DNA from 3 places in the Nocardia sp. XZ_19_369 genome. Region 1 is predicted to be linked to each of the others. Evidence: riboswitches for the same ligand, from Rfam matches in the RefSeq annotation. Region 1 holds a riboswitch; each other region holds the start of a gene.
What was found. A riboswitch is a leader RNA that binds a small molecule or an ion and turns the genes downstream of it on or off. The one in region 1 is predicted to bind S-adenosylmethionine.

Region 1 (3,999 bases):
GATCCAGGCGTCGTCGGCGGGGGTGGGCAGGGTGCTCGTGGCGGCGTCGGCCGGATTGTCCGCTGCCGCACGGATTCCCGCCGGCGTCGTCTCGATTCCCGCCGCGGTGACGATCGCGGTGACCTGCGCCTCGCCGAAGACCAGCTGGGCGCGCTCGTCCGGGTCGTCGGCGTCGACCGGCACATAGGCGGCGCCCGCGTACAGGACGGCGAGGATGGTGAGGTAGAGCTCGCGCGAGCCGGACGGCATCCGCACGCCGACCCGGTCGCCCGGGCGCACACCGGCCGTGGCGAGGCGGGCCATCGTCTTCTCGATCTCCACCACGAGTTCGAGATAGGTGAGCACCGTGTCGCCGTCATCGATGGCGGGTGCGTCGGGATGGGTCAGCGCGGTAGCGGTCAGGATGTCGACGAGGGTGCGGGCCGGTGGCGTGTGCGCGGTCCGTAGGAGCGGGTGTACCGTCGCGTCAACCTGTGGCTGGAGCATGACGCCCTGCCCACCTCCCATTCGACCTGCCTCGCACTTCCCTGGTGTTGTTGTGTCATAGCTGGGTTACCAATGGGCAAACACCATGGTGACCAGTTGTCCACGGTACTCGGGGTTGTCGACGTTTGTTGTTCACCGCCGAGGTTGCCGCGCTGGCGGTCGCGGGCGAGGTCGTTGCAGGTCGTGGCGATTTCCGTCGGACGCGCCGAAGCAACGCCTGGTGGGCGGGTTACCGGGTGGGTTCGCCGGGCGGTCGCTGGGTCGCCCAGCGCGCGCCGCTGTGATTCCCCTCATCCCGCTGGTGATCTTGCAGCTCAGCGCGTTTCGCGCTGGATCGGTCAGGCTGCGGAGGCGGCGGTGCCGATGCCGAGGGTGGTGAGAATGGCGGCGCTGGCCTGTTCGAGCCGCTCCCGGATCTTCGGGCGGCGCAGCAGCGCGACCGCGCGGGAGGCGACCAAGGCCAGGAGCACCATCTCTACCGCGGCGATCACCGATTCGATGGCACCGAGGGCGAGGGTGTTGACGAAGGTGACCTCGGTGAGGAACTGGGGCAGCACCGCGAGATAGAACAGGCCGACCTTCGGGTTGAACATGCAGGAGACGACACCCGCGGTGAACGCCGAGCGAACCGATGTCCGGGTGCCCGCTGAGTTGTCCGCCAGACCACCGACGCCATCGGCTTCGCGCGCCGCCCTGCGCTGCCGCCGTTGGTCGAGCAACGCGCGAATTCCCAAGTACATCAAGTAGATTCCGCCGATCACCTTCAACGCGCGGTACGCGGTCGCCGACTGCTCCAGCAGCGCCGCGACGCCGGCCGCGACCACCACTGCCCACAAGATCCCGCCGAGTGCCGACCCGATCGCCGCGGCGATCCCCGGTCGCGCGTCCACCAGCGAAAACCGCAGCACCAGGAACGAGTCCGGGCCGGGAGTGAGCGACAGCAGAACGCACAGGCCGATAAAGCTCAGCAGCAGGGAGAGCGACATCCAATGATGTGACCCCAATGCCGCCGAACACGCAACGCATTTCCGCCGCCGCGCCCACCCGGCCGTTGGTCTTGACAGCTCGGGTTCTCGTCTGCCAATCTCGGGTCAGGTCATGAGTACCAGCGTTCAGCCCCGGCTTGCTGGTCGGCAACCCTCCTCCGCGGTGGGGTGCTCCGGGTGACGACCAGGCCGACGCCCGACCGGGTGCGGCAAGCGCGGACTCGACGAATCACCTGATTGCGGGTCCCGGAGCCGATGGGATTTTCGTGATGACTGCTGTGGTAACCCAGAACTGTGCCCCCCTTGCCCGGGTTTCCGGCGACGATCTCCAGGTGCCGCTCGTCCAGGGCGGGACGACCACATATGCCAACTTCGACTACGCCGCCAGCGCACCCGCATTGGCGCAGGTGACCGATCGGGTGCAGCAGCTGCTGCCGTTCTACGCGAGCGTGCACCGCGGTGCGGGCTACGCCTCGCGGATCTCCACCGAGTGCTACGAGGCGGCCCGCGGGTCGGTCACCCGATTCCTCGACGCGGCCGACGACCAGGTGGTGGTGTTCACCCGCAACACCACCGACTCGCTGAACCTGCTCGCGTCCTGCGTGCCCGGTGACACCGTGGTGCTCGACATCGAGCATCACGCGAACTTCCTGCCCTGGACCAAGCACGGCCGCCGCGTCGTGCAGGCCGGGGCCACCGTCGAGGAGACCATCGGCAGGCTCGTCGCCGAGCTGTGCAGCAAGCCCGCCGCGCTGCTCGCGGTGACCGGCGCGTCCAACGTCACCGGCGAGGTGCTGCCGCTGGAGCGGCTGGCCACCATCGCCCACCAGTGCGGCGCCCGCATCCTCGTCGATGCCGCCCAGCTCGCGCCGCATCGGCGAATCAGCTTGCGCGACACCGGCATCGACTACCTCGCCTTCTCCGGCCACAAGCTGTACGCCCCGTTCGGCGCGGGCGTGCTCGTCGGCCGCCGCGACTGGCTCGACAACGCCGAGCCGTACCTCGCCGGTGGTGGCGCGGTCCGTGAGGTCACCACCGCAGGCACCGAATGGGCGCAGGCCCCGCAGCGCCACGAGGGTGGTTCGCCCAACGTGCTCGGCGCCGCCGCCCTCGCCGCCGCCTGTGACGCGCTGTGTGAGATCGATGCGGAAACCCTCGCCGCCCACGAACACCACCTCGCCGACCGGCTGCGCGACGGCCTCGCCGCGATCCCCGGCGTCAACCTGCTGCGCATCTGGGCCGACGCCCCCGACACCGTCGGCATCGTCGCCTTCACCCTGGACGGTTTCGTCCCCGGCCACGTCGCCGCTTATCTCTCCGCCGAACACGGTATCGGCGTCCGCGACGGCCGCTTCTGCGCGCACCCGCTGCTCGCCCGCCTCGACCTCGACGGTGCGCTCCGCGCCAGCATCGGCCTGGGCACCACGACGGCGCACGTCGACCGTCTCATCGAAGCCGTGGCCACGCTCGTCCATCTAGGGCCGAGCTGGAACTACGCCACCACCAACAACCTCTGGAACCCCACTCCGGAGACCCGCCCCTTCACGTCCCAGGCCCCGACCGGCGCCGCTCCCTGCCTCACCGGGTAGTCATTGCAAAGGTGGCCGCCCGGCACTACGCCGGACGGCCATGGTCGAAAACGTCGCTCAGTCGCCGAGTTTGGTCGGCCGGTGGTAGCGGCCGTTGTAGTAGAGCAGGGGAGCGGCAGCCGGGGTTTCGTTGGTGTTGTCGTGCACCCGGGTCACCAGACCCACGACCAGGGTGTGGTCACCCAGCGGGATGAGCTGGTGGATGGTCGCGCGCAGCCAGATGGGGGTGCCGTGCAGGACCGGTTCGCCCGTGTCGAGGGTGGTCCAGAGGGAGCGGTCGCTGAAGCGGTCCTCGGCGGTGCGGGCGAAACGCTGGGCCAGGTGGTGCTGGTGTTCGCCGAGGAAATGGATGACGACCGAGTCGGCGTCGAGCAGGGCGGCCAGGCTCGACGAGGTATGCGCGATATTGAAGGAGACGAGCGGCGGTGCCAGCGACAGGGAGGCGAAAGAAGTCGCGGTGAAACCGATCGGGCCCTTCGGTGAGTTCAGTGTGACGACGGTGACGCCCGCCGGATAATGGCGCATCGATGCGCGGAATTGCTCGGCAGTAATCCCGCTCAGATCATCAGGGATCTGGAAATCCGTGGCGGGCCGTTCAGCTTCGGTCACCTATACGAACCTACGCTGTCCCGCCTCCCCGGGGATTCAGGCCAGATCCAGGGGTGTAATCAGTCGACGTCGATCGGTAGACCGGCGGTTATCCGGACCAGCTCGTGGAAAGAGGTGCGGAACACCGTGTTCGGGTGGCCGCCCGCGGCCCAGACCTCGCGGTGGTTCGAGAGGGCGGTGTCCACCCAGGTGGGCAGGTTGGTGGGGTGGCCCACCGGGGCTACGCCGCCGATCGGCTGGCCGGTGACCTGGCGGATCATGTCGGCGGGGGCGTGAGTCAGGGTGCCCTCCAGGCGTTTTCCGGTGGACTCGAGGTCCACCTCGTGCGC
Region 2 (3,999 bases), on a different contig from region 1:
CCGCGTTGTCCGCGAGACGTGTGGTGCAAACAAGACAAGCGTACTGCTGCCGATGATCGTGGTGTGCGGGCAGCCCCCCGAGTGAGAAACCCCACGAACTTACTGACTGGTAGGTCATTGCGCAATTCGCAGGTCGCCGCGCCGGACGCACACGGTCCGCGCACCGCCGGGCAGGCGACACGCGGACCGCGGGGTGGTCTTGTCGATCAGACTCCGACGTGCACCGGGCGGGCACCCTCCTCGGAACCCTCGATCAGGTTCTCCGGCCGGTCCCGGATCATCAGCGCGATCACCGGGACTGCGGCGAGGAAGAAGCCCGCTCCGACATAGAACGCCACGTCGTAGCTGTGGATCGAGGCGCGGGCGACCAGGTTGTCGATCGTCGGGTGGTTCTCGGCGTAGGTCTTGGCCGTCTGCACCGAGATGGTGGTCAGCAGCGCCGTGCCGACCGCGCCACCGACCTGCTGCGCCGCGTTCAGCAGCGCACTGGCCACGCCGGAATCCTCTTCCTCCACCTGATGCAGCGCGACCGTCTGCATGCCGACGAACAGCGGACCCATGCCGAGCGCGATCAGCACCTGGGCGGGCAGCACGCTCGTCGCGAAGCTGTCGCCGAAGTCCAGCTGCGCCAGCCACACCAGACCGACCACGCCGAGCACCGCACCGGCCACCATCAGCGGCCGCGGACCGATCTTCGGTAGCAGCGCGCTGGTGATGCCCGCGGAGATCGCGATGCCTGCCGGGAAGGGCAGGAACGCGAAGCCCGCCTTCAGCGACGAATAACCCAGCGTGATCTGGAAGTAGTAGCTGAGGAACAGGAACATCGCGAACATGGCGATCGGCACGAGCAACGCGGCGAGGAACGCGCCACCCCGGTTGATCTCACCCGGAATATGCAGCGGCAGCAGCGGATTGGCCGAGCGCCGTTCGATCACCACGAAGGCGATCAGCAGCGCGGTCCCGGCGACGAGCAGGCCGAGGGTGCTACCCGCCAGCCAGCCGTCGTCGGCGGCGCGGCTGAAGCCGTACACGATCGCGATCAGACCGAGCGTCACAGTGACCGCGCCGGGCACGTCGTAGCCGCCGGTGCGCGGCGTCGGCACGTCCTTGACCACCCACACCAGCGCGCCGAGCAGGGCGAGCAGCGCGATCGGGGTGTTCACCAGCAGGCACCAGCGCCAGGAGGCGTACTCGGTGAGCGCGCCGCCCGCGATCAGGCCGAGCGCGGCACCACCGGCGGAGATACCGGCGAACACGCCGAATGCCGTTGCGCGCTCACCGGGTTCGGTGAAGGTCACCGACAGCAACGACAACGCGGCGGGCGCGAGCAAGGCCGCGAACGCACCCTGCAGCGCGCGCCCGGCGAACATCTCGGCGCCGTTCTGCGCCAGACCGGCAAGTGCCGACGCGGCGGCGAATCCGACCAGACCGATGATGAAGATCCGGCGTCGCCCCAGGTAGTCGGCGAGCCGACCGCCGAGCAGCAGCAGGCCGCCGAAGATCAGCGTGTAAGCGGTCAGCATCCACTGCTTGTTGCCGTCGCTGATGCCGAGATCGTGCTGCGCGAACGGCAGCGAGATGGTCACGATGGTCGCGTCGAGAACCACCATGAGCTGGGCCAACGCGATCACCGCGAGAGCAAACCAGCGGGCGGAACCGCCTTGTTTTGTCACCGTGGACTCCTCATCTTTGGACACTGTGCGGCTATCCTGGCATCAGACGACATTTGGCGTCAAGCGAAAAATGTCGCAATCCGACATTTGGCGGTTAAAGACACGAAACCACTAGGTTGCGATAGGGTGTGAACATGCTCGAGTCACCGACGCCGACGAGCGCGCGTACCGCGGCGGAGACCCCCGCCAGCGCAGGGCCGAACGCCCATCCCGGCCTGCGGGAGCGCAAGAAGCAGAAGACCCGGTTGCGCATCATCGAGGTCGCGCTGGAGCTTTGCGACGCACAGGGATTCGACGCGACGACGGTCGAACAGATCGCCAACGCCGCCGACGTCTCGCCGCGCACGATCAACCGATACTTCGACAGCAAAGAGGACATCGTCCTCGGTCCGATCCAGGACTTCGGCGAGACGGTCGCGGAGACCTTGCGCACACTCCCCGTCACCGGCAACGAGCTGGAGTCGATCCGCGAGGCGTTTCTGCTGGTGATCGACCACGCCGCGAGCGAGTCCGCCGAGGGACCGGTCTCGTTCCGGCAGTTCCAGCAGATGCAGCGGATCATGCGCAGCAGCCCGGCGGTCAGCGCGCGCAGCCTCGAGCACGCCGACAGCAAGAACGTCGCGATCGCCGCGGTGGTCGCCGAACGACTCGACAGCACCCCCGACGCGCTGCCGGTGCGGCTGATCCTCGGCGCCTGGCAGCTCATCGGTCACCTGGCGATGGAGTGCGGTGAGAGCATGTTCGACTACGACAATCCGCAGGCAGCGGCCGCGGCCGGCCGCGACTCCTTCACCACGGCCTTCGACGAGTTCACCCGGGTGTGCGGCGCCGCGCGACCCGGCGCGACCCGCTGAGTTCGGCTCCGGATTTCGGTCGCCGATCGGGCGCCGGTTATGATGCCGTCAGGTCATGAGTGCCAGCGCGAAGCCCCGGCTTGCTGGACGGCAACCCTCCAGCAGCGGTGGGGTGCTCCGGGTGATGACCGGGCTCTCGAAGGTCGAGAGCAAGCGCGCTTTCCAGGAGGTTCCCGAAATGTGTTGTTGTACTTCGCCGTTGACCCGATAACCCGTTAGTTCTGGCGAACAACCTTTTCTTTGGAGCAAAGCTCATGAGTGATTCCACCGTGCCCGCGGCCGACGTCGACCCGACCGCGCAGTGGTCTTTCGAGACCAAACAGGTGCACGCGGGACAGGCCCCCGACAGCACCACCGGCGCCAGGGCCCTGCCCATCTACCAGACCACCTCCTACGCCTTCCGCGATACCGAGCACGCCGCCGCGCTGTTCGGGCTCGCCGAGCCGGGCAACATCTACACCCGGATCATGAACCCCACCCAGGACGTGGTGGAGCAGCGCGTCGCCGCGCTCGAAGGCGGTGTCGCCGCACTGCTGCTGGCCTCCGGACAAGCCGCGGAGACGTTCGCCATCCTGAACCTGGCCTCGGCCGGCGACCACATCGTGTCCAGCCCGCACCTCTACGGCGGCACCTACAACCTCTTCCACTACTCGCTGCCCAAGCTCGGCATCGAGGTGTCCTTCGTCGAGGACCCCGATGACCTGGACCAGTGGCGCGCGGCGATCCGGCCGAACACCAAGGCGTTCTACGGCGAGACCATCGCCAACCCGAGCAGCGCCATCTTCGACATTCCCGGTATCGCCGCCGTCGCGCACCAGGCCGGGCTGCCGCTGATCGTCGACAACACGGTGGCCACGCCGTACCTGATCCAGCCGCTGGCGCACGGGGCCGACATCGTCGTGCACTCGGCGACCAAGTACCTCGGCGGGCACGGCGCCGCGGTGGCGGGCGTGATCGTCGACGGCGGCACCTTCGACTGGACGGTGACCGACGCGCAGGGTCAGCCGCGCTTCCCCGGCTTCACCACCCCGGACCCCAGCTACCACGGTGCGGTGTTCGCCGATCTCGGCGCGCCCGCGTTCGCGCTCAAGGCGCGCGTGCAACTGCTGCGCGACCTCGGCTCGGCGGTCTCGCCGTTCAACGCGTTCCTGATCAGCCAGGGCATCGAGACGCTGAGCCTGCGCATCGAGCGGCACGTCGCCAACGCCAAGGCGGTGGCCGAATTCCTGAGCACGCACCCGGACGTCGAAAAGGTCATCTACGCCGGTCTGCCCTCCTCGCCCTGGTACGAACGCGGCAAGCAACTGGCCCCCAAGGGCCCCGGCGCGATCGTCGCCTTCGAACTGCGCGGCGGTGTCGATGCGGGCAAGAAGTTCGTGGACGGATTAGTCCTGCACAGCCATGTGGCTAACATCGGAGATGTGCGCTCCCTCGTGATTCACCCCGCGTCGACCACACATTCGCAGCTGACG
Region 3 (3,999 bases), on a different contig from region 1:
TTGACGCGCTCGCGGCCCTCGGGCTCGCCGAGCGAGCGCTCGTGCGCGTCCAGGCGGTACCAGCCCTGCCAGGTGGTGAACGGAATGCCCTTGCTCTCCAGGAACTCGGTGACCGCGTCCAGCTCCGGCCGCTCGGCCGGGGTGAAGTTCGCGCTGTCGTCGAGCAGGCAGGCCACCGTCTCGTTGGCGTCGCCCTTGGTGTGGCCGATGAGGCCGACCGGGCCGCGCTTGATCCAGCCGGTGACGTAGGTGGCCGGGACGTAGCGGTCGGCGCCGTCGGCGTTCTCGTCGGCGATCACCCGGCCCGCCTCGTTGGGCACGGTGCCGGCCTGGTCGTCGAACGGCAGGTTGGTCAGATTCTGCGACAGGTAGCCGACGGCCCGGTAGACCGCCTGCACGTCCCATTCCTTGAACACGCCGGTGCCCTTGACGTTGCCGGTGCCGTCGAGCTGGGTGCGCTCGGTGCGCAGGCCGACGACCTTGCCCGCCTCGTCGCCGAGGATCTCGGCGGGCGACTCGAAGAAGTGCAGGAACAGCTTGTGCGGCCGGTTGCCGACGTCGCGAATGGCCCACTGCTCCAGCGTGTTTGCGATCATGTCGACCTGCTTGGAGTGGCGGCGCGCGGCCTCGGAGCCCTCGTCGTAGTCGATGTCCTCGGGGTCGACGATGACCTCGATGGTCGGCGAGTGATCCAGTTCGCGCAGCTCCAGCGGGGTGAACTTGGCCTGCGCCGGGCCGCGGCGACCGAACACGTGCACCTCGAGCGCCTTGTTGGCCTTGAGGCCGGCGTAGACGTTCGGCGGGATCTCGGTCGGCAGCAGTTCGTCGCCGGTCTTGGCCAGCACCCGGGCCACGTCGAGCGCGACATTGCCGACGCCGAGCACGGCGACCTTCTCCGCGTCCAGCGGCCAGGTGCGCGGCACGTCCGGGTGGCCGTCGTACCAGGACACGAAGTCGGCCGCGCCGTAGGAGCCGTCCAGCCCGATGCCGGGGATGCCCAGCGCGCGGTCGGCGTTGGCGCCGGTGGAGAAGATGACCGCGTCGTAGAAGGAGCGCAGGTCGTCGAGGGTGATGTCGGTGCCGTAGTCGATGTTGCCGAGCAGGCGCACCTGCGGCTTGTCGAGGACCTTGTGCAGGGCGGTGATGATGCCCTTGATGCGCGGGTGGTCCGGCGCGACGCCGTAGCGGATGAGCCCGAACGGCGCGGGCATGCGCTCGAACAGGTCGATGCTGACCTCGGCATCGGACTTCATCAGGGCGTCGGCGGCGTAGATCCCCGCGGGTCCGGCGCCAACGATGGCGATGCGGAGCGGGCGAGTCGCTGCACTCTGTTCGGTCATCTTTTACGCGCACCCTTTTGGTTGAGAAACAAATACGGCGTCTTCCTTAGCCTAGGCTAAGTTACGCGCTGGCTGGTTGCACCTGACGATGCGGACACCGGAGTTGTCGGCTCGTGGCCATTCCGGTCGCGGCTATGACAGCAGGCCGCAGTCTCGCGATTCTATCGGTGGCGGCGACGGCGGCCTCCGCCGGTGCGTGAACTGAACGGATGCCGCGCGATCCGTTCTGTCCGGCTTACCCGATCTCGCGGTGCTGATTCCGGTGCGGTGCGCCGGACTTCGCCAGGCCTGGCCACGTGCGGCGGGGGCGAGCGCCGGATACACCTGCCGACCAGGGATCATGCTCGTATGAGCAATGAGCAGCAGCCTGCGGAGGACGAAGTCATCAAGGTCGATCAGACCGACAAGCGTTCCGTCGCACCGTTCATCGCGGCCGCCGTCATCGCGGTGCTCGTGCTCGCCGGGATCGTGATCGGCGGGGTGCTGTCGCCCGCTGAGAAAAATGTCACAGAATCCGACTGGATCGCCGCCGCGGTGCGCGGTTTCGTCGAGGGCTCCAACAGCACCGATCTGGTCCCCCCACCAGGCACGGGCTGCCCGGGCTTCGACCCGAAGCGCTCTCCGCTGGTCGGGCGCTCCGGCGGCGGAAAGACCGTGGAAATCACGAAACTCGTCGATCCGAAGGTGGACGGCGATCGCGCGATGGCGACGGTCACCACCAAGGTCGACGGCGACGAGGCGACCTCGACCTGGAATCTGACCCGATCCGGCGACAAATGGCTGGTCTGTAATTGAGCATTCTCATACCGTGAGCAGCCGTTTGACAGGGTGACCCCTGTCGAGGCAATCTCAGCAGAAGGTCATGAGAACCAGTGTCAAGCCCCGGCAATACTGGTCGGCAACCCTCCTCCGCGGTGGGGTGCTCCGGGTGACGACCTGGCCGCGCGTCAAACCCGAGCGCGGCAAGTGCGGATTCTAGGAGGGTCCAGATGAGTTATGCCGGAGACATCACTCCCCAGCAGGCCTGGGAACTGTTGCGAGACAACCCCGAAGCCGTCCTGGTCGACGTGCGCACCGAGGCCGAATGGAAGTTCGTCGGTGTGCCCGACACCAGTTCGATCGAGCGTCCGACGGTACTGATCGAGTGGGTCGACTCGACCGGGACGCGCAACGGTGAGTTCACCGAGCAGCTGGTCAAGGCGCTGGACGGGCACAACCGGGAAGCTCCGGTGGTCTTCCTCTGTCGCTCGGGACAACGCTCCATCGGCGCGGCCATCGCCGCGACGCAGGCCGGTTTCGGCACCTCCTACAACGTGCTCGAGGGCTTCGAAGGCCCGGTCGACGCGAACGGACATCGGGGCGGCAGCGGCTGGCGCGCCCTCGGCTTGCCGTGGCGGCAGTCATGAGCAGCTGCTGTTCGGTGGCCGCGTCGTCGCGGAGCCGCGTCGTCGGGGAGCAGTGGGTCGTCAGGGGGCAGTGGGTCCTCGGGAGGCAGTCATGATCACCGGTGGTGCGTTCGACAAGCCGCTGCCCGAAGGGGTCGGCCCCGCGACGCTCGGCGTGCGCGGGGGCTTGCGGCGCTCCGGTTTCGAGGAAACCTCCGAGGCGCTGTACCTGACCTCCGGCTTCGTCTACGAGAGCGCGGAGGCCGCCGAGGCCGCGTTCACCGGTGACGTCGAGCATTTCGTCTACTCCCGCTACGGCAATCCGACGGTCGCCATGTTCGAGGAGCGGATGCGGTTGCTCGACGGCGCCGAGGCGTGTTTCGCCACCGCGAGCGGAATGTCGGCGGTATTCACCGCTTTGGGCGCGTTGCTCGGCGCCGGTGATCGACTGGTGGCCGCGCGCAGCCTGTTCGGGTCCTGCTTCGTGGTGTGCAACGAGATCCTGCCGCGCTGGGGCGTGGAGACCGTCTTCGTCGACGGCGAGGATCTGGACCAGTGGGAGCAGGCGCTGTCGGTGCCCACCCAGGCGGTGTTCTTCGAGACACCGGCCAACCCGATGCAGACCCTGGTCGACGTGCGCCGGGTCACCGAGCTCGCGCACGCCGCGGGCGCGAAGGTGGTGCTGGACAACGTCTTCGCCACTCCGCTGCTGCAGCGCGGTTTCGAACTGGGTGCCGATGTGGTCGTCTACTCGGGTACCAAGCACATCGACGGCCAGGGCCGGGTGCTCGGCGGCGCCATCCTCGGCGCGAAGGACTACATCGAGGGTCCGGTGAAAACCCTGATGCGCCATACCGGTCCGGCGCTGAGCCCGTTCAACGCGTGGACGCTGCTCAAGGGTTTGGAGACGATGCCGCTGCGGGTGCGCCACTCCACCGAGTCGGCCCTGCGCATCGCCCGCTTCCTGGAGACCAACAAGGCCGTCAGCTGGGTGAAATACCCCTTCCTGGAGTCACATCCGCAGCACGACCTGGCCACCGGCCAGATGAGTGCGGGCGGCACCGTGGTCACCTTCGAACTGAACGCGCCCGCCCACGAGGCCAAGAAGCGCGCCTTCGAAGTGCTCAACCGCCTGCGCATCATCGACATCTCCAACAACCTCGGCGATGCCAAATCCCTGATCACCCACCCCGCCACCACAACTCACCGCGCCATGGGCCCCGAAGGCCGGGCCACCATCGGCCTCTCCGACGGCGTGGTCCGCATCTCCGTCG

Region 2: linked by a shared signal. The riboswitch ahead of IBX18_RS14405 (bifunctional o-acetylhomoserine/o-acetylserine sulfhydrylase) and the one ahead of IBX18_RS38800 (aminotransferase class V-fold PLP-dependent enzyme) in region 1 are both predicted to bind S-adenosylmethionine.
Region 3: linked by a shared signal. The riboswitch ahead of IBX18_RS02735 (rhodanese-like domain-containing protein) and the one ahead of IBX18_RS38800 (aminotransferase class V-fold PLP-dependent enzyme) in region 1 are both predicted to bind S-adenosylmethionine.

What each region holds. Positions count from the first base shown of each region.
Region 1 covers NZ_JACVED010000013.1:252,773-256,771, forward strand. Annotated here, with positions in the region: gene IBX18_RS38790 (Pls/PosA family non-ribosomal peptide synthetase) at 1-486, opposite strand, end outside; gene IBX18_RS38795 (LysE family translocator) at 825-1,472, opposite strand; SAM riboswitch class IV at 1,581-1,694, shown strand; gene IBX18_RS38800 (aminotransferase class V-fold PLP-dependent enzyme) at 1,742-3,061, shown strand; gene IBX18_RS38805 (flavin reductase family protein) at 3,119-3,670, opposite strand; gene IBX18_RS38810 (YbaK/EbsC family protein) at 3,730-3,999, opposite strand, start outside.
Region 2 covers NZ_JACVED010000003.1:650,789-654,787, reverse strand. Annotated here, with positions in the region: gene IBX18_RS14415 (MFS transporter) at 207-1,673, opposite strand; gene IBX18_RS14410 (TetR family transcriptional regulator) at 1,808-2,527, shown strand; SAM riboswitch class IV at 2,579-2,689, shown strand; gene IBX18_RS14405 (bifunctional o-acetylhomoserine/o-acetylserine sulfhydrylase) at 2,782-3,999, shown strand, end outside.
Region 3 covers NZ_JACVED010000001.1:582,711-586,709, reverse strand. Annotated here, with positions in the region: gene IBX18_RS02745 (FAD-dependent oxidoreductase) at 1-1,340, opposite strand, end outside; gene IBX18_RS02740 (hypothetical protein) at 1,689-2,135, shown strand; SAM riboswitch class IV at 2,199-2,315, shown strand; gene IBX18_RS02735 (rhodanese-like domain-containing protein) at 2,330-2,746, shown strand; gene IBX18_RS02730 (O-succinylhomoserine sulfhydrylase) at 2,838-3,999, shown strand, end outside.